Regions from separate parts of the Arthrobacter sp. NicSoilC5 genome, predicted to be linked through region 1. Evidence: riboswitches for the same ligand, from Rfam matches in the RefSeq annotation. Region 1 holds a riboswitch; each other region holds the start of a gene.

Evidence for each region. Region 1 has a riboswitch for thiamine pyrophosphate ahead of LDO22_RS12315 (ECF transporter S component). Riboswitches for the same ligand answer to the same signal wherever they lie in the genome.
Region 2: it holds a riboswitch for thiamine pyrophosphate, as region 1 does, so the genes downstream of both, thiD (bifunctional hydroxymethylpyrimidine kinase/phosphomethylpyrimidine kinase) here and LDO22_RS12315 (ECF transporter S component) in region 1, are expected to answer to the same signal.
Region 3: it holds a riboswitch for thiamine pyrophosphate, as region 1 does, so the genes downstream of both, thiC (phosphomethylpyrimidine synthase ThiC) here and LDO22_RS12315 (ECF transporter S component) in region 1, are expected to answer to the same signal.
Region 4: it holds a riboswitch for thiamine pyrophosphate, as region 1 does, so the genes downstream of both, LDO22_RS06985 (FAD-dependent oxidoreductase) here and LDO22_RS12315 (ECF transporter S component) in region 1, are expected to answer to the same signal.

What each region holds. Positions count from the first base shown of each region.
Region 1 covers NZ_AP024660.1:2,615,845-2,621,210, forward strand. The annotation lists gene LDO22_RS12305 (energy-coupling factor transporter transmembrane component T) at 1-786, opposite strand, end outside; gene LDO22_RS12310 (ATP-binding cassette domain-containing protein) at 783-2,330, opposite strand; gene LDO22_RS12315 (ECF transporter S component) at 2,330-2,953, opposite strand; TPP riboswitch at 3,021-3,161, opposite strand; gene LDO22_RS12320 (heme-degrading domain-containing protein) at 3,248-3,790, shown strand; gene LDO22_RS12325 (iron-containing redox enzyme family protein) at 3,980-5,035, shown strand; gene LDO22_RS12330 (CDGSH iron-sulfur domain-containing protein) at 5,032-5,366, shown strand, end outside.
Region 2 covers NZ_AP024660.1:1,042,515-1,047,880, forward strand. The annotation lists gene obgE (GTPase ObgE) at 1-72, opposite strand, end outside; gene rpmA (50S ribosomal protein L27) at 191-454, opposite strand; gene rplU (50S ribosomal protein L21) at 516-824, opposite strand; gene thiD (bifunctional hydroxymethylpyrimidine kinase/phosphomethylpyrimidine kinase) at 1,088-2,608, opposite strand; TPP riboswitch at 2,616-2,713, opposite strand; gene LDO22_RS04855 (Rne/Rng family ribonuclease) at 2,894-5,366, opposite strand, start outside.
Region 3 covers NZ_AP024660.1:1,163,427-1,168,792, reverse strand. The annotation lists gene ffh (signal recognition particle protein) at 1-1,068, shown strand, start outside; gene LDO22_RS05520 (alpha/beta hydrolase) at 1,166-1,900, shown strand; gene thiC (phosphomethylpyrimidine synthase ThiC) at 1,897-3,702, opposite strand; TPP riboswitch at 3,719-3,826, opposite strand; gene LDO22_RS05510 (amidohydrolase family protein) at 3,904-4,986, shown strand; gene LDO22_RS05505 (VOC family protein) at 5,085-5,366, shown strand, end outside.
Region 4 covers NZ_AP024660.1:1,502,427-1,507,792, forward strand. The annotation lists gene LDO22_RS06960 (TetR/AcrR family transcriptional regulator) at 1-388, shown strand, start outside; gene LDO22_RS06965 (DUF3107 domain-containing protein) at 451-675, shown strand; gene LDO22_RS06970 (hypothetical protein) at 734-1,036, shown strand; gene LDO22_RS06975 (thiazole synthase) at 1,109-1,924, opposite strand; gene thiS (sulfur carrier protein ThiS) at 1,929-2,165, opposite strand; gene LDO22_RS06985 (FAD-dependent oxidoreductase) at 2,162-3,463, opposite strand; TPP riboswitch at 3,456-3,574, opposite strand; gene thiE (thiamine phosphate synthase) at 3,602-4,351, shown strand; gene LDO22_RS06995 (RNB domain-containing ribonuclease) at 4,391-5,366, shown strand, end outside.

The sequences.
Region 1 (5,366 bases):
CACCATATTCCAGGTACCGGCCGTAACAGCTGCGAAAAGGGCGAGTCCGGCCACCAGGACGCCGCCTGCCACCACCCAGAGGTCCAGCGGGCTGAAGGTGGACCCCCGGGCCCAGGTCCGCCGGCCGCCGCCGAAACCCCTCGCCTCCATGGTGACGGCGAGCCTCGATGCACGGCGGATGGCCTGGACCAGGAGCCCGAAACTTTGCCCGAGTGTCGCCTTCACCCGCTGCCCCAGGCTGCCCCGCGCACCTACGCCGCGGGCACGCCGCGCCATCCCGATGGTCTGCCATTCCTCGGCCATGAGCCCCACCAAACGCATCGCAGCCAGGGTTCCCAGGACGAACCGGTGCGGCAGGCGTGCCTTCTGCGCGAGCGCGTCGGCGAGGTCGGTGGGATCGGTGCAGCTCATCAGGAGCACCGCCGGGAGGGCGATCGCAAAACCGCGCAGCAGGAATCCTATGCCGAGCTGGAGGGAACCCTCGCTCATGGTCCAGATGCCGGCGTCGAGCAGGATCCTGCCGCTGTCCGGCGCCAGGATGGAGGTGCTCCAGCCTCCCACGGCAGCGGCGAGGATCAGCGGCCAGCCGCGCTGCCACAGCAGGGACAGGGTGAGCCCGGCCAGGGGAAACAACAGAAGTTCGAACACCAGGGCCACGGACGCGGACACCCAGTCGATGGACAGCGCCAGGACGGCCGTGATGAGCAGGACGGCCGCGAACTTGCTCAAAGGGTTGGCGCGGGCAAGGAGGGCGTGGTTGCCGCTCAAGGTGAGTTGCTGCCTCATGGCGCCACCGCTTCCGCCACGGCCATCCGCAGTTCCGCCCCGCCCAGCGCCTCCGTGAATTCGGCATCATGGGTCACGGCTACCACCGCGGTGCCGGCATCAAGGAGCTCGGACAGGAACGATGCCAGCTCGGCCCAGGTATTGGCGTCCTGGCCGAACGTGGGCTCGTCCAGGATCAGCACCTGGGGGCTGGCGGCCAGGACGGTGGCCACGGACAAGCGCCGCTTCTCACCGCCGGAGAGCGTATAGGGGTTGGCGTCCACCAGCTGGGTAAGGCGCAGCCGCTCCAGCAGTTCCTCAACCCGGTCCTCGCCGTGCCCCAGGTGCCGGGGGCCGAAGAGCAGCTCGTCAAGCACCTTTCCGGTGACGAACTGGTGCTCCGGCTCCTGGAACACCGTGCCCACCCGCGAAATCAGCTGCTCGGCCTTCCACTTGTACGGGTCGATGCCGGCACCGCGGCTGAGGTCCAGCGTCGCGGACACTTTTCCGGACACCGGCTCAAGCAGCCCTGCGAGGGTCAGCGCGAACGTGGACTTGCCGGCACCGTTGGCGCCGGTGATGGCAAGGGCCTGCCCGGCACGGATCTGCGCGGACACGCCTTCCTGGACCGGGACCGGCGGGATCTTCCGGAAGCCTTTGCGGCGGGGGCGTTCGCGGGAGACGCCCAGCTGCTCCGCGGCCAGCAGGAGGCTGCCTGCACCGGGAGCCGGGACGGCGGCGCGGGCGCGTGTGGCCGGCACATACCCGGGCACCCAGACGCCCGCTGCGGCCAGCATGCTCCGCGCCTCCGTAAGGACGCGGTCCGGCGGCCCGTCCAGGAGCACTGCAGGATCCGCGGCGGAGCCGGGCTGCAGGACCACGATCCGGTCCACGAGGTCCTTCCAGACGGACACCCGGTGCTCCACCACCACCAGCGTCGCCCCGGTTTTGTCCAGGGAGCGGGCCACGGCGTCGCGGACCTCCAGCACGCCGTCCGGGTCCAGGTTGGCGGTGGGCTCGTCCAGCAGGATCAGTCCGGGACGCATCGCCAGGATGCCCGCCAGCGCCAGGCGCTGCTTTTGGCCGCCGGAGAGGGCCGACGTCGGGTGGTCCAGCGGGAGGTGGGCGAGCCCGACGTCGGCAAGTGCCTCGTGAACGCGCGGCCAGATGGCGTCGCGGGGCACCGCAAGGTTTTCGGCGCCGAAGGCGACGTCGTCCCCCACCCGCGACAGGACCACCTGGGTCTCCGGGTCCTGCTGCATGAGACCGGCGCGGCCGCGCCGTGCCCGGGGCGGGGCTCCGTCAACCAGCAGCGAACCGGACTCGTCGGCGTCGCCTGCCTCGCCGTCGTCGTTTATGTCTCCCAGGACGCCGGCAAGGGCGTGCAGCAGCGTGGACTTTCCGGCGCCGGAGGGCCCCAGCAGGAGCACCCGCTCCCCGGGGGCGATGTCCAGGTCAAGGCCGTGGACGGCGGGCTTGGCCCGTCCGGCGTGCCGCCATCCCCAGCCGCGGGCGGCGATGGCGGCAGGCTGGATCGTGCCGGAGGCGTCCTGGGAGGGTGCCATCAGGAGAAGACAGGCTCCGTGGCAGCCTTACGGGACGCGAAGGAGCTCAGCACGCCGGTGCGGGCCAGGCCGCGGGTGGCAAGCCAGGACAAAGCGCCCGCCAGGATGGCCCCGGAAAGGGTGGTCAGCACGATGTAGGCGAGCTTGTCCGCGCCGGAGTAGGCAATGTTCCAGCCCCACGGGGCAAACGAGTCATTCAGGCCGCAGAAGAACCCTGCCGCGGCGCCGGCCAGCAGCGATACAGGCAGGTTGAACTTGCGGTAGACGAAGATCGCGAAAATGATTTCCGCGCCCAGGCCCTGGATGAAACCCGAAAACAGGACCGAGGCGCCGTACTGGGAACCCATCAGCAGTTCGCCGGTGGCGGCTACGGTCTCGCAGAACAGGGCGGCTCCGGGCTTGCGGATGATGAGCATGCCCAGCACCCCGGGAATCATCCAGCCGCCGGCGAGCAGTCCGGTCAGGGGCGGGTAGGCGGCGTTCATGGGGGCGGACAGTGCGGCGGCCCCCTGGTCCCATGCCCAGAAGATGACACCGCCCGCGATGGCCACCAGGGCGGCGACGACGATGTCCACGACGCGCCAGGACTTACTGGTGGTCTTCTTGATTGCTGCAGTACTCATGTGATCCTCCTGGGAAACAGGAGGGGAAAGTGGACCCGGCTGCGGGCCTGTGGCCGTGCATCCGCGACACTTTGAGAACTCGACTCCCTTGCGCCGGTACTAACCGGATCAGGTTCGAGGGTCTGCGGCTGTCCGCACTCTCAGCGCCCACCTGCGGTGCCCGGCCTGTGCCAGGATGCCCGACGGCGGCGCTCCCCTGTCGTTTTTAGTGTTGCTTTGTGGTTGGGTAACGCTGTTAATTTCGCCCAGTTGGGCGTGGTCAAGTTTACACCTGGCAGGAGTAGATTGAGGGCCATGACCGCCAATCCACCGGATGTGACCGGGTTCGATCCTGATTCCAGCGACGCCCAGCCGGAGGGCTCACTGGAGGCGCAGATTGCCCGCATCGAGGCGGAGGTCCGGGAGCTCCAGTTCCCCGGCTTCTCGCTGGACGATGCGTTGAACCTTGGCCTGCTCCTCGTTGAACTGGGCAAGGAGCGGTCGTTGCCCATCGCCATCGACATCGCCAAGGGTGAGCAGGTGCTGTTCCATGTCGCACTTCCTGGCGCCACGCCTGACAACGGCCACTGGATCCGGGCCAAGCAGCGCACTGCCCTCCGGTACGAGGCACCCTCCCTCCTGGTGGGACTGCGTGGCCGGCTGGGCGGCGGCCGGATCGAGGACAACGCCTGGTTCGACCAGTCCCGCTATGCGGCACACGGGGGCGCGTTTCCGATCCACGTCACGGGCGTTGGGGTGGTGGCTTCCGTGGCGGTGTCCGGACTGCCGCAGCTGCAGGACCACGAACTGGTGGTTGAGGCACTGCGCGACATCCTGGGGTCGGCGCTGGACGAGTAGCGCCGGCCAACCAGCCCTGGCTGACCAGGCGCAGCGGGACAAGCACCCGTACATGCCAGGCGGCACCAGGCCGCTTAGCTTTCATTAGTAATCATGCTTACTATGTTGTCCCCGGGGTACGACCACCACAGGGAATGGGAGCACCTTCGGCGTCCCTTCCCGGAACCGGCGCGGCAACCAAGGAGCACCATGAGAATCCCGGACACCAGAGGCCCCATCAGCAGCGCCCTCTTTGCGGCCCTGTCCAAGGCCCCTGATGCAGCCACGCCCGAGCTGGACGGGCTGCATTGGCTGGTCGCGGGGCAGGTGGCCCGAACCGGTGACATCATCGCCGGCGAAGACATCCAGCTGTCCCTCTTTTGCCTCTACGAACTGCATTATTCGGGCCTGGACGGGGTCAGCGACGCCTGGGAGTGGGAACCTGCCCTGATCAGGGTCCGGCGCCTGATCGAGGAACCCTTCGAAGCCGCCCTTCGTGCCGCCGCACGCCAGGCCGCCGGTGATGCCGACCTGGCCGCCGGGATTGCCATGACCAGCGATGCCGTTGCCGACGTCCTTTTTGGCCTCGCCTCTATGGACACCGGTCCCAGCGTTTCCCGCTTTGTCGCACGGAAGGCAAGCCTGGAGCAGCTCAAAGAGTTCCTGATCCACAAGTCCGTGTACCAGTTGAAGGAAGCCGATCCACACACCTGGGCCATTCCGCGGCTCACCGGCCGGGCGAAGGCTGCCCTCGTGGAAATCCAGGCGGACGAATACGGCGGCGGCAGGCCGGAACGGATGCACAGCGCGCTGTTTGCCCGGACCATGCGCGGGCTGGGCCTGGACGACAGGTACGGCGCCTACGTCGACACCATCCCGGCCGTCTCCCTCGCATCCGTGAACCTCATGTCGCTGTGCGGCCTGAACCGGCGGCTCCGCGGGGCCATCACCGGACACCTGGCCATCTACGAAATGACCTCATCCCAGCCCAACCGTTTCTACGGCAACGGATTCCGCCGGCACGGTTTCGCCGCGGACGTCACCCACTACTTCGATGAGCATGTGGAGGCCGACGCCGTGCATGAGCAGATTGCCGGGCGGGACCTCGCCGGCGGCCTGGTTGAAGCCGAGCCGAAGCTCCTTGCGGACGTCCTGTTCGGCGCCACCGCCGTCATGGCGATCGACGGCCGCGTCTCCGCCCACCTCCTGTCCTCCTGGGAAGCCGGGGAAACATCGCTCCGGGCGGCCGTGCCGGCGGCAGCGTGACAAGCTCGCGGCAGGCCTACGACGATTCTGCGAAGCCGCAGCGGCTGGGCGCCGAGGAAACCGGAAACAACGATGAATGTGGTGCAGGCATGAACCCCGAACAGCATGGAACACGGCCGGACGTGGAGCAGGAACCCGCCCCCGGCTCAATCGTGGTGTGCCCCGATGGTCCCCTCATTGTCAGGGGCGACTTCGAGATCGTTACCCCTTCCGGCGACGCCGTGCCCAGGGAGCGGAGGACCGTCGCCCTGTGCCGGTGCGGGGCGTCCGCCATCAAGCCCTATTGCGACGGCACCCACAAGATGATCAAGTTCCGCACCGAACCCAAGGC
Region 2 (5,366 bases), 1.6 Mb from region 1:
GACGGAGACGCATCCGTGGCCGCCGGTTCCACCGGATACGTGCAGGACTACCCGGTCTACAAAGCTGGCCACGTGGATCTCCTCAAATGCTGTTTAGATGGGCGCCCGCGGACGCCACATCGATTGTAATGCGGTTAAAAGAACAGTGGAGCGGACCCTCAGGCCCGCTCCACCGCTTCAGAACTGGTTGTTACTCTGCAGCTGCAGCAGCAACGATGTTGACGACGCGACGACCGCGGCGGGTGCCGAACTCAACGGCGCCCGGGGTCAGTGCGAACAGCGTGTCGTCGCCGCCACGGCCAACGCCGGCGCCCGGGTGGAAGTGGGTGCCACGCTGGCGGACGATGATCTCGCCTGCGGAAACTACCTGGCCGCCGAAGCGCTTGACGCCGAGGTACTGAGCGTTGGAATCGCGACCGTTGCGAGTGGAGCTCGCGCCCTTTTTATGTGCCATCTGAAATGCCTGCCTCTAAATTCTGGGGAATCTGTTGAAATACCTGAACAGTAACCGGTGGTTACTTGATGCCGGTGATCTTGACCTTGGTCAGTTCCTGGCGGTGACCCTGGCGCTTCTTGTAGCCGGTCTTGTTCTTGAACTTCTGGATGACAATCTTAGGACCACGCAGGTCCTGGAGGATTTCAGCCGTAACAGTTACCTTGGCCAGGTCAGCGGCGGCGGAGGTGACCTTGTCACCATCAACCAGGAGCAGTGCGGGCAGCTCGATGGTGCTGCCGGCTCCACCGGCGACGCGGTTCAGGGTAACGAAGTCTCCAACGGAAACCTTCTCTTGGCGGCCGCCTGCGCGGACAATCGCGTACACCACTTGGGAACTCACTTCTCTCGACGTTTATTACAAAATTTGCGTGCGGAACCGACTCGGAAAAGCCAGGGTTCTCGCTGTGCCTCAACGCCGTGGGGTCATAACCCAAGTGTTGGCGTAAGCACCGAAGATCCAGAATACGCTAAATCCATCTACGGCCGCAAATGAGGCTGGTTCCGGCGGCCCGGCTGTGGTAGTAACCACACCCCGACAAGCAGCACCGCAACCATGCCCCTCCATAATAGCGGCGGTGCTGCCCGCAGGGGTCAGGCATGCAGCCTCGGCGCGTCGAAGAATTCCACTTCCAGGCGGCAGGACTGCCTGAAGGCGGTCACCATCGCCGCCTGTTCATGGTCGGAGGCCTTCCGCCCTGCCGCGTCCACGATGGCGATGGCCCGCCGGGTGGCTTCGGCGAAGCCCTCGTCGGCGTAGGTCCGGAGCCAGGCTGCGTAGGCGTGGCCGTCAGGCGCTCCCGAGGCGAGGAACTGGGCGTGCAGCTTTTCCCCTACCTCGGCGTAGAGCCAGAAACAGGGCAGAACAGCGGCGGCCAGGACGGCGTAACTTCCCGACGCCGACGCTGCAGTGAGGTGGTCCACGTAGGCCTTGGTGACGGGGCCAAGTCCGCCCTGGGCAGGGCGGGTGCTGAGCCATGAGCGGTGCAGCTCCGACTCCACCTCCAGGCATTGCTGCGAGGATCCGGCCCAGAACAGCTGCTCCGCTTCGGAGGGGGCCAGGGCACTGGCCCGGGCGAGGACGCGGGAGTAGCCGTTCAGGTACAGGGCATCCTGCGCCAGGTAGTAGGCAAAGTCCTTCTCAGCAAGGTCTCCGGAGGCCAGGCCGCGGATGAAGTCCAGGGCGTAGATGTCCGCCACGTCCTGCTGGGCTTCCGTCCACAGCCGGGCAGCGAAAGCGCCTTCCGCGGGGGCCGGCCGCACATGGTGGAAATGGTGCACGGGGCCGTTGCCCTGGCCCACCTCAAGCTGCTCCGAGTTCTCAAGGGCGCCGGCCAGCCATGGCTTGACCGTCAGGAGCGATGCCTCCCAGTCCCCAAGGCGTGCCTGGACGGTGGCCATCGCGGAGGACAGGGAGCAGCCGGTGCCATGGCTGTTGCGGGTGGAAATTCGTTTGCCGTGCACTTCCACCACTTCCTGGGACAGGAGGCCGGCCGTGTTGACCAGCGCGTCCGGGCAGTCTGCACCCGCGAGGTGGCCACCCTTGACCAGCGCGGTGGCTCCGGTGGCTTCGGCAAGGCGCCTTCCCTGGTCCAGCGCCGCCGGCCAGGTCCCGGCAGGGTCCCCGCCCACCAGCATGGCAAGCTCCGGAAGGTTGGGAGTGATGAGGTGCGCCAGGGGCAGCAGTTCGCGGAGGGCAGCCTCCGCGGATTCCTTCAGCAGCCGGTCACCACTGGTGGCCACCATCACGGGGTCGAGGACCACGACGGCGGGGCGCACCTTCTCCAGCCAATGCCGGACAGTGCGGATGACGCTCTCGTCGCCCAGCATGCCGATCTTGACCGCGTCGATGGAGATATCGTCGCTGACCGCGTCCAGTTGTTCGGCGAGGAAAGCGGCCGGAGGAACGTGGACAGCCTGCACGCCACGGGTGTTCTGTGCCGTCAGGGCGGTGATGGCAGCCATACCGTATCCGCCGTGGGCGGCAATGCTTTTGAGGTCGGCCTGGATGCCGGCGCCACCGGACGGGTCGGAGCCCGCGATCGAGAGGACCCGCGGGACGTCCCGGCCCGGGGGCAGCGCGGTGGGAACGCCGGAGGCAGCAGGAAGGGGCATGGAAAGGGTCGAAGACAAGAGACATCCCTTCGCCGGTACTAGCCGGACAGGTTCAACGGGTCTGGATCTCAGCCGGCCTTCTGCGCGGCACCCCGTGTCGGTTTCCACCCTAGCCCGTAGGCCGCACCAGGAGGAAAGGATGACAGCCCTCGGGTCAAGGAAACAACAACCTCGCAGCAGCAGGAATCCCCGCCACACGGCCGATTCCCACGGTGCTTCCCGGGTGAATCGTCCGCAGGACGGGGATTCCTTACTGCGTGGCCGTTTGGCCGGTAACTCCTGCGCCTAGAGCTCCGAGGCAGGCACACCCACGCCGAGGATGATGGGTTCCTCGGGCGCCTTGCCCGGTTCCGCCGGTGCCTGCTGGGGCTTCACGGGTTCGGGAGCCTTGGCCGCGTGCGAATGGCCTGCGCCTGCCGCCTGGACGTTTTCGTGATGCTGGACGGCGGTCTCGTTGGCGGCACCCTGGGCACGGCTGGCGGCACGGTGGCGCCGCGGCCTGCGCTGCCGCGACTGCTCCAGCGTGTGGTCGGAGTAGTCCTTTCCGGCTGCAGCTTCCGTTGCGGCGGCGCGGGCTTCCGCTCCCCCGCCGTCGTGCTGCCGTTCCGGCGCCGCAGCCTCCGGCACCTTCACGGCCTCGGCGGTCTTGGCAGGCGCGTTCTCCACAGGGGAAGCCGGCTGCCCAAGGTGGGCGAACGCTTCCGCGAGCCGGTCCAGGGTGAGGGCGGGCAGGGGATGCTGTTCCTCAGCATGCTCCACGAACGGAAGCGGGACTTCCTCGCCGCCGAACGTCAGGACAGCCGCAGGACGTGCCGGGGCATCGGCGTCGTGCTTCTCCTCGACGGGCGCCGGCGCAGGCTCTACGGAAGGCACCTGCCGGGCTGCCGCCACCTCATCGTCATGCAGGTGGGCAGCGTGGGCCGCAGCGGCAATGTTCGCCAGGGCAAGCCTGGTGGCCTCCGCCTTGGCGTGCCGCTCGGCGTCCGACGGGTCCGGCTGGACCGTGTGCACGTGGACGGCAGGTGCCGGGGCCGCTTCGGGCTGCTGCCCGCCGCGTCCGCGCCGCCGCTTGCGTTCAGTACGCACGCCGGGCTGGGTATTGTCGTTCCGCTGCCCTTCCGGACGGGCTTCCGCGCGGGCTTCGGGCCGGTTGTCGGTGCGCTGGACGTGGTGCTCGGCGGCAACGATGTTGGCGCGGCGGTGCTCCACGGGATCGTCGTGGGTCACAACGCCACGGCCGGCGCAGGCCTCGCACTGTTCGCCGAAGACTTCCAGCAGTCCGGTGCCCATGCGCTTGCGGGTCATCTGGACCAGGCCAAGCGAGGTGACCTCGGCCACCTGGTGCTTGGTCCGGTCACGGCCCAGGCACTCCACCAGTCGGCGCAGGACCAGGTCGCGGTTGGATTCGAGCACCATGTCGATGAAGTCGATCACGATGATGCCGCCGATGTCGCGCAGCCTCAGCTGGCGCACCACTTCCTCGGCTGCCTCAAGGTTGTTCTTGGTGACGGTCTCCTCAAGGTTGCCGCCGCTGCCGGTGAACTTGCCCGTGTTGACGTCCACCACGGTCATCGCCTCGGTACGGTCGATCACCAGGGAGCCGCCGGAGGGCAGGAAGACCTTCCGTTCAAGCGCCTTGTGGATCTGCTCGTCGATGCGCCAGGCGGCGAAGATGTCCTGGTCCTTGGTCCACTTCTCAAGGCGGCCCACAAGGTCCGGCGCCACATAGGTGACGTAGGCCTCGATGGTGTCCCAGGCTTCCTCACCGGAAACGATGAGCTTGGAGAAGTCCTCGTTGAAGACGTCGCGGACCACCTTGATGGTCAGATCGGGTTCGCCGTAGAGCAGCTCGGGAGCCAGGATCTTGGTGGACGCGGACTGGCTTTCGATGCCCTCCCACTGGGCGCGAAGCCGGTTGATGTCGTGCGTCAGCTCTTCCTCGGAAGCGCCCTCGGCCGCGGTACGGACAATCACACCGGCGTGCTCCGGCAGGCGGTCCTTGAGGATGCGCTTGAGCCGGTTGCGTTCGACGTCGGGCAGCTTGCGGGAGATGCCGGTCATGGAACCGCCGGGTACGTACACCAGGTAGCGGCCGGGCAGGGAGATCTGGCTGGTGAGGCGGGCACCCTTGTGGCCCACCGGGTCCTTGGTCACCTGGACCAGGACGGTGTCACCGGACTTCAGCGCGTTTTCGATGCGCCGCTGCTTGCCCTCCAGGTTGACGGCCTCCCAGTTGACCTCGCCCGCGTACAGGACGGCGTTGCGGCCGCGCCCGATGTCCACGAATGCGGCTTCCATGGACGGCAGCACGTTCTGGACCTTGCCCAGGTACACGTTGCCGATCAGCGAGTCCTGCTGCGTCTTGGACACGAAGTGTTCGGCCAGGACACCGTCTTCGAGGACGGCGATCTGGATTCTGTCGTCGCGCTGGCGGACGATCATCTGCCGGTCCACGGACTCCCGGCGCGCCAGGAACTCGGCCTCGGTAATGACCGTGCGGCGGCGGCCGGTGTCACGGGATTCGCGGCGGCGCTGCTTCTTGGCCTCCAGGCGGGTGGAGCCCTTAACGCTGGTCACGCGGTTGCTCACGGGTGCTTCACTGACGGCGCGCGGCGCACGGACCCTGGTCACCGTGTTGGGCGGGTCGTCATCCCCGCCGCCCGTGAGTTCAAGGTCCTGGTCCCCGCGGCGGCGGCGGCGCCGGCGGCGGGAGGTTACACCGTCCTCCAGCTGGCCGGCGGTATCCTCGTCAGCCTCG
Region 3 (5,366 bases), 1.5 Mb from region 1:
CCCGCCGGTGACCCGGTCGCCGTCGCGCGCGCCGGTGTGGAGGAAGCACGACAGAAGCTGCACGACGTCGTCATCGTGGACACCGCCGGCCGCCTTGGCGTGGACGCCGGCATGATGGAGCAGGCCCGCCAGATCCGCCGGGCCATCGTCCCCAACGAAGTCCTGTTCGTGATCGACTCCATGATCGGCCAGGACGCCGTCAACACGGCCCTGGCGTTCGACGAAGGCGTGAACTTCACCGGCATCGTGCTGTCCAAGCTCGACGGCGATGCCCGCGGTGGTGCCGCACTGTCCGTTGCGTCGGTCACCGGCAAGCCGGTCATGTTCGCTTCCACCGGTGAAGGCCTGGACGACTTCGAGCTGTTCCACCCGGACCGGATGGCCTCGCGCATCCTGGACATGGGCGACATCCTCACGCTCATCGAGCAGGCCGAAAAGGCCTGGGACAAAGACGAAGCTGCCCGCATGGCGAAGAAGTTCGCCGACCAGGAAGACTTCACCCTCGAAGACTTCCTGGCCCAGATGCAGCAGATCCGCAACATGGGCTCTATGAAGAAGATGCTCATGATGATGCCGGGCGCGCAGAACATCCGGCAGCAGCTCGAACAGTTCGACGAGCGGGAGATTGACCGCGTCGAGGCGATCGTCCGGTCCATGACCCCCCACGAGCGGCTGGCACCCAAGATCATCAACGGCTCACGGCGCGCCCGCATCGCCCGTGGTTCCGGTGTCCACGTCTCCGAGGTCAATGGCCTGCTGGAGCGCTTCGCCCAGGCCCAGAAAATGATGAAGAAGATGGCACAGGGCGGCATGCCGGGAATGCCCGGGATGCCCGGCCTGCCCGGAGCCGGCGGCGGTGCGCGCAAGAACGCCAAGAACGCGCCGAAAAAGAAGCCGAAGTCGGGAAACCCGGCCAAGGCTGCGCAGGAGCGCAAGGAGGCCGAGGCCCGCCGGGCCAACGCTGCCAAGGCACTGCCCACCGGCGCGGCCTTCGGCCAGCAGGGCGGCGATTTCGACCCGTCCCAGCTGAACCTTCCCAAGGGCTTCGACAAGTTCATGGGCAAGTAGCAACCAACTGAGTAGCGCCAGGTGCCGTTTTGACCGCTCAAGACGACACCTGGCGCTTTTTCGTTGGGATGCCGGCACCGTGGAATAGGGTTGGGATATGTTCAAGCAGAGGGTAGTGTTCGTGCACGGCGCCGGTACCTTTGGCGCCGCCGCATGGCCCCGCCAGCACGGCATGGGACTTGCCTATGATGCCCTGTTCCTCCGCAGGCACGGCTACGATTCCGCCGCGGAGCCGCTGGAATCCTCCTTCACGGAAGACACCGCGATCATCCTAAGGTCGCTTGCCGACGATGGCCGCGGCGCCGCCGGCGGACATGTGGTGGCGCACTCCCAGGGGGCGATCCCCGCCATGATGGCCGCGGTGGAACGCCCGGACCTGGTCTTTTCCCTGACCCTGGTGGAACCGGCCTGCCTGTCGCTGACGGCGGAACTGCCGGCCACGGCCGCGCATATCAGCCTGATGCAGCCGCTTTTCGACGTCCGCCACCAGCTCAGTGACGACGACTTCCAGCGCGAATTCGTCCGCCGCGTCTACGCCACCGACCTCCAGCAGCCGGCCACCATCGAGGAAAAACGCTCCGCCCGCAGGCTGCGCCTTCAGGCGCCGTCCTGGGATGCGCCGCTGCATATTGTTCCCGGTGTCCCCACGCTGGTCCTGACCGGTGGCTGGGAGCCGCTTTATGAGGAAATTGCCGGGTACCTCAGGGAGACCGGTGCCCTGCACCGCGTTGCCGCGGGAGGGCACCGGCCCCAGGACTCCCTGGACGGGGACCGGGCCATCCGCCAGTTCATCAGCGGGGTCAGCCGAAGCCAGCCCGCCCGGGCGTCCTAGCTGCCGGCAGCGACCGTCGGTTCCGGCAGGTACACCTTGCCGCCCTTGGCCAGGAACTCCTGGCTCTTCTCCCGCATGCCGGATGCCATGTCCGCCAGTGCCGCCTGCGAGTCTGCCGACCCGTATTCGTCACGGATGTCCTGGCTGATCCGCATGGAGCAGAACTTGGGGCCGCACATGGAACAGAAGTGCGCCGTCTTGGCCGGTTCAGCGGGAAGCGTCTCGTCGTGGAACGCCTCCGCGGTCACAGGATCCAGGGACAGGGCGAACTGGTCGCGCCAGCGGAATTCGAACCGTGCCTTGGACAGGGCGTCGTCCCGTTCGTGCGCCCCCGGGTGGCCCTTGGCCAGATCCGCCGCGTGCGCCGCGATCTTGTAGGTGATGACACCCGTCTTGACGTCGTCCTTGTTGGGCAGGCCCAGGTGTTCCTTTGGCGTGACGTAGCAGAGCATGGCGGTCCCGTACCTGGCAATCTCGGTGGCGCCGATTGCCGACGTGATGTGGTCGTAGCCGGGAGCGATGTCGGTGACCAGCGGGCCCAGGGTATAGAAGGGCGCACCCTTGCACAGCTCCTGCTGCCGTTCCACATTCTCACGGACCAGGTGGAAGGGAACGTGGCCGGGCCCCTCCACCATCACCTGGACGTCGTACCCCCAGGCCCGCTGCGTCAGCTCGGCGAGCGTGTCCAGCTCCGCGAACTGCGCGGCGTCGTTGGCGTCCGCCGTGGAACCAGGGCGGAGGCCGTCACCCAGGGAGAAGGCGACGTCGTATTTGGCGAAGATTTCACACAGCTCGTCGAAGTGCGTGTACAGGAAGTTCTCCTGGTGGTGGGCCAGGCACCAGCCGGCCATGATGGAGCCGCCGCGCGAGACGATGCCGGTCACCCGGTTGGCCGTCAGCGGGACATAGCGGAGCAGCACGCCGGCGTGGATGGTCATGTAGTCCACACCCTGCTCGCACTGTTCGATCACGGTGTCGCGGAAGATCTCCCACGTGAGGGCGTTGGCCTCGCCGTTGACCTTTTCCAGCGCCTGGTAGATCGGCACCGTCCCGATCGGCACGGGGGAGTTGCGGATGATCCACTCCCGCGTGGTGTGGATGTCGTCGCCGGTGGAGAGGTCCATGACGGTGTCGGCACCCCACTGGGTGGCCCACTGCAGCTTGTCCACCTCCTCCGCGATGGAACTCGTCACCGCGGAGTTGCCAATGTTCGCGTTGATCTTCACCAGGAAAGCCTTGCCAATGATCATCGGCTCGGATTCCGGATGGTTGATGTTGTTCGGGATGATGGCCCTGCCGGCAGCAACCTCGCTGCGGACCAGCTCAACGTCGCAGTTTTCGCGCAGCGCCACGAAGCGCATTTCCTGCGTCACGATTCCCTGCCGGGCATAGTGTATCTGCGTCACCGTCCGGCCGTCGACGGCGCGGCGTGGCACCGGCTGTGCGCCCTTCCACTCCGCGGAGGCAGCACCGCGGCGCACGGCCGAGCGGCCGTCGTCGAGCAGGTTGCGCTCCCGGCCGCCGTAGGGTTCGGTGTCCCCGCGCGCGGCGATCCACTCTGCGCGGAAGGGCTGCAGCCCGCGGACGGGGTCGCTGCCGGGTCCGGCAGTCCGGTAGGTCCGGAAGGGTGCGTTCGGCTGGCCGTTGGGTGATGGTTCAAGGGAAATTTCCGTCACCGGTACCCGGATCCCGGACGCCTCATCCGCAAGGTAGGCGAGGGAATGGGACTTCAGGGACTGGGTTACCTGCGGAACGGATGTGTCGCCGGGCTCCCCGGCGGACGGCAGCAGGGCAGGGTTCAACTGCGTGTTTTGCGTACTCAAGGGAATACTCACTTCCTTCGCCGGCATTACCCGGACAGGTTCAACGGTCGCAGGCTGCGTCAGCCCGATCTCAGCCCCTGCAAGGGCACCCGTGTGGTCAGGAACGAAGCTACCACAGGCCCCTGAACCAGGCTTGTCATAATTGCGGTGCTAGCCTGACCGGGCATCGAAAGGAGCCCCATGGCAGACATCATCCACTTCCGTGGACCCGTCCTGACCGCGCCGGACCGGGTGCGGCATGGACTTTGGTCGGTGGACGGAAGGCTCACGTTCAACAAGCCGGACACTCCTCCCGGCCGGGTACTCGACGGCTGGGTCCTGCCGGGCTTCGTGGACGCCCACTGCCACATCGGCCTGGGCCCCGCGGGCCCCGTGGAGCCCGCAGCCGCCAGGGACCAGGCGCAGGCGGACCTCAACGCCGGAACCCTCCTGGTCCGGGATGCCGGCTCGCCGGCGGATACCCGCTGGATGCAGGGTGGCAGGGACTTCCCGGTGTTGATCCGTGCCGGGCGCCATATCGCCCGGACGCGCCGTTACCTGCGCGGCTTCGCTGAGGAAGTTGAACCGGACGGCCTCGTGGAGGCCGTCCGCAAGCAGGCGCGCGACGGCGACGGCTGGGTCAAGCTGGTGGGTGACTGGATTGACCGCAGCGCCGGTGACCTGGCGCCATCGTTTCCCGCCGCCGTCGTCCGCGATGCCGTCCAGGCGGCGCACGACGAAGGCGCCAGGGTGACGGCGCACTGCTTCGCCGAAGACACCCTGGACCAGGTGCTGGACGCCGGCATCGACTGCGTCGAGCACGCCACCGGGCTCCTGTCCCGCCACCTGCCCCGGTTCGTGGAGCAGGGCGTACCGATCGTGCCCACGCTCATCAATATCGCCACCTTCCCCGACATTGCCGCCCAGGCGGACGCGAAATTCCCGCGCTATGCAGCCCACATGCGCGCCTTATGGGAACGCAGGCTCGAGCGGGTGGCGGAAGCCCACGCAGCGGGTGTGCGCATCTTTGCCGGCACCGATGCCGGCAGCGTGATCCGGCACGGCAGGATCACCGACGAAATCCTCGCCCTGCACGGCGCCGGCCTCCCCATGGACGCGGCCCTCGACTCCGCCTGCTGGGCAGCACGCAGTTGGCTGGGAGCGGATGGAGTGGAAGAGGGGGCCCGCGCCGACGTCGTCGTATGCCGGGAAGATCCGCGGGCTGTACCGGAGACCATTACGGCGCTGGAGCACGTGGTGCTGGGCGGGCGGATCATTCGCTGACAAACGGTTCCCGGGGACTTGGAATAAATTGAAGCTTCAAGTAATTTTAATAGGTGACAGGCCGCCAATGGGACGGCCGCCAATGCAAGGAGCCTTCAATGACCGCATCAGCCAGCAGCCAGGATCTTCTTCCTGCCGACCTCGCCATGGGCACCGTGATGCTCAAGGTGGGCGACATGAAGGTCATGACCGACTACTACCAGCGTGCGCTGGGCCTTGAGGTGGTGGCAGAGCAGGACGGCGGGCTCTACCTTGGCCGCCTGGGCCGGCCGTTGGTCCACCTTGCGCCGGCTCCCGGACTGCACCTTCCCGGCAGGGGAGAGGCGGGCCTGTTCCACACCGCGCTGCTCTTCGAGGACCAGGCCTCCCTGGCCGCGACC
Region 4 (5,366 bases), 1.1 Mb from region 1:
CGAACTGATGCTGGGCGCCCTGAACTCCACCACGGACAACGATGAACGCGTCCAGGCTGTCATGCGCGCCTACTTCCACTTCATCGCCAATGACGACCAGGCCCACCGCCTGGTGTTCGAGTCCGACCTGATCAACGATCCCGATGTCAGCTCGCGGCTGGAAACGTTCAACAGGACCTTCGCCGACGCCATTGCCCGGGTCATTGCGGAGGACACCAAGCTCCCCCACCTGGAAGCGGAACTGCTGGGCCGCGGCCTGGCCGGAATGGCGCAGGTCAGCGCCCGGTACTGGCTGGAAACGGACGGCAATCTGGACCTCGATGTGGCCAGCGACCTCATCTACCGTTTAGCTTGGCGCGGAATCTCTCGCTTCCCCAAAGAGTCCTAGACTACAAATGAGACAACACCTCGTAGAGAAACACGAGTACTTTCACAGGCTGGGAGGCCCCCTTGGAAATTAAGATCGGCGTTCAGAACGTTGGCCGCGAAATCGTGCTGGAATCAACCCAGGATGCGGAGACGGTGGCCAAGGTTGTTGGCGAAGCCATTAATGAGGGCAGCGAACTGCGCCTGAAGGATGACAAAGGACGCCTGATCATTGTTCCGGGCAACGCACTGGCATACGTGGAAATCGGTGCCGAGGAGGTCCGGCGCGTAGGTTTCGGCCAGTTCTAGTCCGGCCCGTTTCACCCTCTGCCCGTCCCCGGGCCACCGCAGTTTCCCAAGGAGATCCATGCTTTCGCTGACCATCGTGGTGCTGGCAACCGTCGCCGCCGGCTTCGTCGTCTGGGCCAATGACAAGCGGCATGCCAAATACGGTGCGGCAGTTCCGGCCGGTGTTGCCGCGGGTGTTGCGGCGCTGGCCTGGATCATCCTGATGACTGCGGGCTTCGGCTACTTGCCGGGGACCACGTGGCTTCCGTGGGTCCTGCCCATGGTCCTGGGAGTAGCTGCGGCCATCGCCGCCGTCGTCTACCTGGGCCGTACCCGCGCCCGCCGCGACACGGAACGCCTGACTGTTATTCTGCGGCGCTGACCGCCGGCAGGGCAGTACAAACGCGTGTGGCCACCACCCATCCGGGCGGTGGCCACACCTGTATGACGGGGGTCAGAGGAACTCCGCCCGGCCCTCCATCGCAGAGGAGGCAAGGGCGTGCTCCCGGCGCGGGATGCGCCCGGCGGCCCTGGCCATCCTGCCGGCGATCACTGCGTGCTTGAACGCCTCGCCCATGAGCGCGGGGTTCTGGGCACGCGTCACTGCCGTGGCCAGCAGGACGGCGTCGCAGCCCAGCTCCATGGCCAGCGCGGCGTCTGACGCCGTGCCGATGCCTGCATCCAAGACCACCGGCACCGACGCGCGGGAAACGATCAGCTCGATGTTGTGCGGGTTCAGGATCCCCAGTCCGGTGCCGATCGGGGCGCCCAGCGGCATGACGGCGGTGGCGCCGAGGTTCTCCAGCCGCAACGCAAGCACGGGGTCGTCATTCGTGTAGGCGAAGACCTTGAACCCGCGGTTGACCAGCTGCTCCGTGGCGTCCACGAGTTCCACGGCGTCCGGCAGGAGGGTCTGCTCGTCGGCGATGACCTCCAGTTTCACCCAGTCGGTCTCCAGGGCCTCCCGCGCCAGTTCGGCGGTCAGGACCGCATCCCTGGCCGTGAAGCAGCCGGCCGTGTTGGGCAGCACGCGGATCCCATGGTCCACCAGCAGCTGGAACAGCGAACCGGTTTCAGCAGTGGAGTACCGGCGCATGGCCACCGTGGTCAGGGCGGTGCCGGAGGCCAGCAGCGCTGCGCCCAGGCCGTCCAGGCTGGGTGCCCCGCCCGTGCCCATGATGAGCCGGGATCCGAGGGCGACGCCGTCAATCACCAGGGCGTCGGCGGCGCCCGCGTTTCCGGCGGGGTTGATGGTGCTGGTTTCGGTCATGGCGTCAGCCTCCCTGTACTGCAGTGACAAGTTCAATATCGTCGCCCTCGGCGAGCGCGGTGGCGAACCATTGGCTCCGCGGCACCACCTGGGCATTATGTGCGACGGCGACGCCCAGTTTCCCGCCGTCCGTCGCCTGTCCGTTGGGTGCCAGCGGGCGTCCGGTGACTTGGCTGACGAGCGTGGTGATGGAGGCGCCGTCGGCCACCTCGTGCGTGTTTCCGTTCAGGGTGATGTTCACGCTGTCTCCTTGATGTGGGGTGTGGTGGCGGCTGCCGCCGGCCGGGAGAACCGCTCCGGGCTGAAGGGCGACCAGCGGGAATCTGATGTCCCGTCCAGCAGTGCCGTGCAGATGGCGGCTGCGGCGGGGGTGAGCAGGACGCCGTGCCGGAAGAACCCGGTGGCGATGATGAGTCCCGGGACATGCCCGGCGGCAGGGTTTCCGGACCCCGGATCCACCGGCACGCGGCCCAGCAGGGGCGCGTTGTCGGGGGTACCGGGGCGGGCCCGGGCGGTGCACTCGAGCAGTTCCAGTTCAGCGACGGCGGGCACCAGCGCCTGAGCGTCCCGCAGCAGCTGGTAGACGCCTCCGGCGCTCACGGCATCGGAGAGCGCGTCCTCGCGCTGGGTTGCCCCGATCACCACGGTCCCGTCCTGCCGGGGGACGATGTAGACGGGGACTCCGTGCACCAGCCCACGAACCGTGGAGGTCACCAGGGGCTGGAGGTGCTGCGGAACGGCGAGACGGAGTATGTCCCCGTGGACTGGGCGCAGTGGCAGGTCGAGGCCGTCGGGCAGGCCGCCAAGGTCCCCTGCCTGCAGGCCGTTGGCCACGATGGTTTCCGTTGCCAGGACGGTGCCGCCGCCGGCGAGGCTGGCACCGGCAACCGTTCCGCCCTCCCACAGCAGGCCGGTGGCCCGGTCCGGCACGGCATACCCGTCCACCGCGCCCGCGGCGGCCAGCTCCGGGGACGTCAGTGCAACGCCCGCGAGGGCCAGCCGCAGGGCCGCCACCAGGCGCCGGGGGTCCACTTGGTGGTCCGCGGGTGTGTCCAGGGCACAGGCGATGGCGGGGCTGAGGAGCGGCTCGCGTTTGCGGGCTTCGCGCACGGCCAGGGGCTCCACCCCCAGTCCGTTGGCCTGTTGTACCGCGCGGAGGTCCATCAGCGCGCGGCGGTCCGCGGCGTCGGCACCCACGGCGAGTGTCGGCGTCGTCAGGTATCCGCAATCCGCCCCCGTCGCGCCGGCGATCCCCGCGGCGAACCCTGGCCAGCGGGACGACGCCTCAAGCATCAGTTCCAGGAGGTCCTCCTCCTGGTAGTGCAGTTCGCTGACCGGGGCCAGCATGCCCGCGGCGGCCCAGCTGGCACCGTTTCCGGGTGCGTCGTCGATCAGGGCAACGGAGCGTCCGGAACGCTGCGCCTCCCAGGCGATGCCGTGGCCCACCACTCCCCCGCCGATGACGGCGACGTCGGCCCGGACAGTGGAGTTTGCGCTGGCGCCTTCGGGCCCGGGGAGACTGTCAACGGGGTTGCGCATGTGGTTCCTTCCCTACGCCGGCATTAACCGGATCAGGTCAAGCGGTCGGCTCTGACGCCCTCTCAGCCCGGCGCTTTATGACAGCTGCCGCGGGCTCCCGCAGTACCAGCCCAGTTTAGAGGAACTAGGCTTGCAGGCATGAATGTGTCCGCCTCATCCCTGCCCGCCGGCCCCCACGCCCCAGCCTCCGCTGCCCTCCCCGCCGAAGTTGCCAACGCCGGCCACATTGACGCCCTCAAGGCAGCGCGCCTGTACCTCTGCACCGACGCACGGACTGCGCGCGGCGATTTCGCGGACTTCGTTGACGCCGCGTTTGCCGGCGGCGTGGACATCATCCAGCTGCGCGACAAGACCATCGAAGCCGCAGAGGAACTGGACCTCCTGGCGGTCCTGAAGGAAACAGCGGTACGCCATGGCCGGCTGTGGGCCGTCAACGACCGTGCGGACATCGCCGTGCTGTCCGGGGCGCCGGTGTTCCACATCGGCCAGAAGGACCTTCCGCTGCCGGCAGCGCGGACGCTGGTCAACGGCAACGCGGCCATTGGGCTCTCCAGCCACACCACTGACCAGGTGGACGCCGCTTTGGCCGCAACGGTGGGGCCGTCCGGGCTGGACTACTTCTGTGTGGGTCCGGTCTGGGCCACGCCCACCAAACCCGGCAGGGCCGCCGTCGGCCCTGAACTGGTGGCATATGCCGCCGAAGCCTCCCGGCAGGCCGGAGATCCCGTGCCATGGTTTGCCATCGGCGGCATCGACCACGGAAACGTCCGTGACGTGGTGGAGGCCGGTGCCGGCAGGATCGTGGTGGTCCGCGCCATCACCGAAGCACCCGACCCCGCAGCCGCCGCCGCCTCCCTTCTCGACGCGCTGGACGGCACCGGCTCCTGAGCCTGCTTAATTCCGGGACTTGGGGATACGCTGATTTTTGTGTCACATCATCGGTTGGCCCCCAACGTCCATGACCACAAGAACGCCCTGGAAGAGGCGCTGGGCCTGCTGCGGACGGAACTTGAACTGCCGGGACCGTACCCCGCCGAAGCAGTGGAAGACGCCCGCGCCGCCGTCGCCGCGCTGAAACTGCCGTCCTACGACCTGACCGCCGTCGGATTCGTGACCATCGATCCGGCGTCGTCCACGGACCTGGACCAGGCAGTGTTCATCGAACCGGACGGAAACGGCTACCGGGTCATGTACGCCATCGCCGACGTTCCGGCGTTTGTTGCTCCGGGCGGCCCGCTGGACGCCGAGACGCGGCGCCGCGGACAGACGTTCTACGCCCCGGACGGCCGGATCCCGCTGCACCCCGAGGTGATCAGCGAGGGCGCCGGAAGCCTGCTGCCCGGCCAGGAGTGTTCGGCTTTCGTCTGGGACTTCACGCTCGACGGCGACGCGACAGTGCTGTCCGTGGGCGTCCGGAGGGCGCGGGTCATCAGCCGTGACAAGCTCAGCTACAAAGGCGCCCAGGCCGATCTCGACGCCGGGACTGCCTCCCCCGTACTGGGCCTCCTCCGCGAGGTGGGACTGAAGCGGGTGGCGCTGGAACGGGCACGCGGGGGCGCCAGCCTGAACATGCCTGAGCAGGAGATCGTCCAGTTGCCCGACGGCGGCTACCGGATCGACGCTGTTCCGCAGCTTCCCGTGGAGGACTGGAATGCACAGATTTCGCTGATGACCGGAATGGCCGCCGCGCAGCTGATGCTGGAGGGCAAAGTGGGCATCCTGCGCACCATGCCTGCCCCGGATGAACGGTCCCTGCGGCATTTCCGGCTGCAGACCGAGGTGCTGGGCAGGCCATGGGACGGGGAGGTCAGCTACGGCGAGTACCTCCGGTCCCTCGATCCCACCGATCCGCGGCAGCTGGCCATCATGCACTCAGCCGGCATGCTGTTCCGTGGCGCGTCCT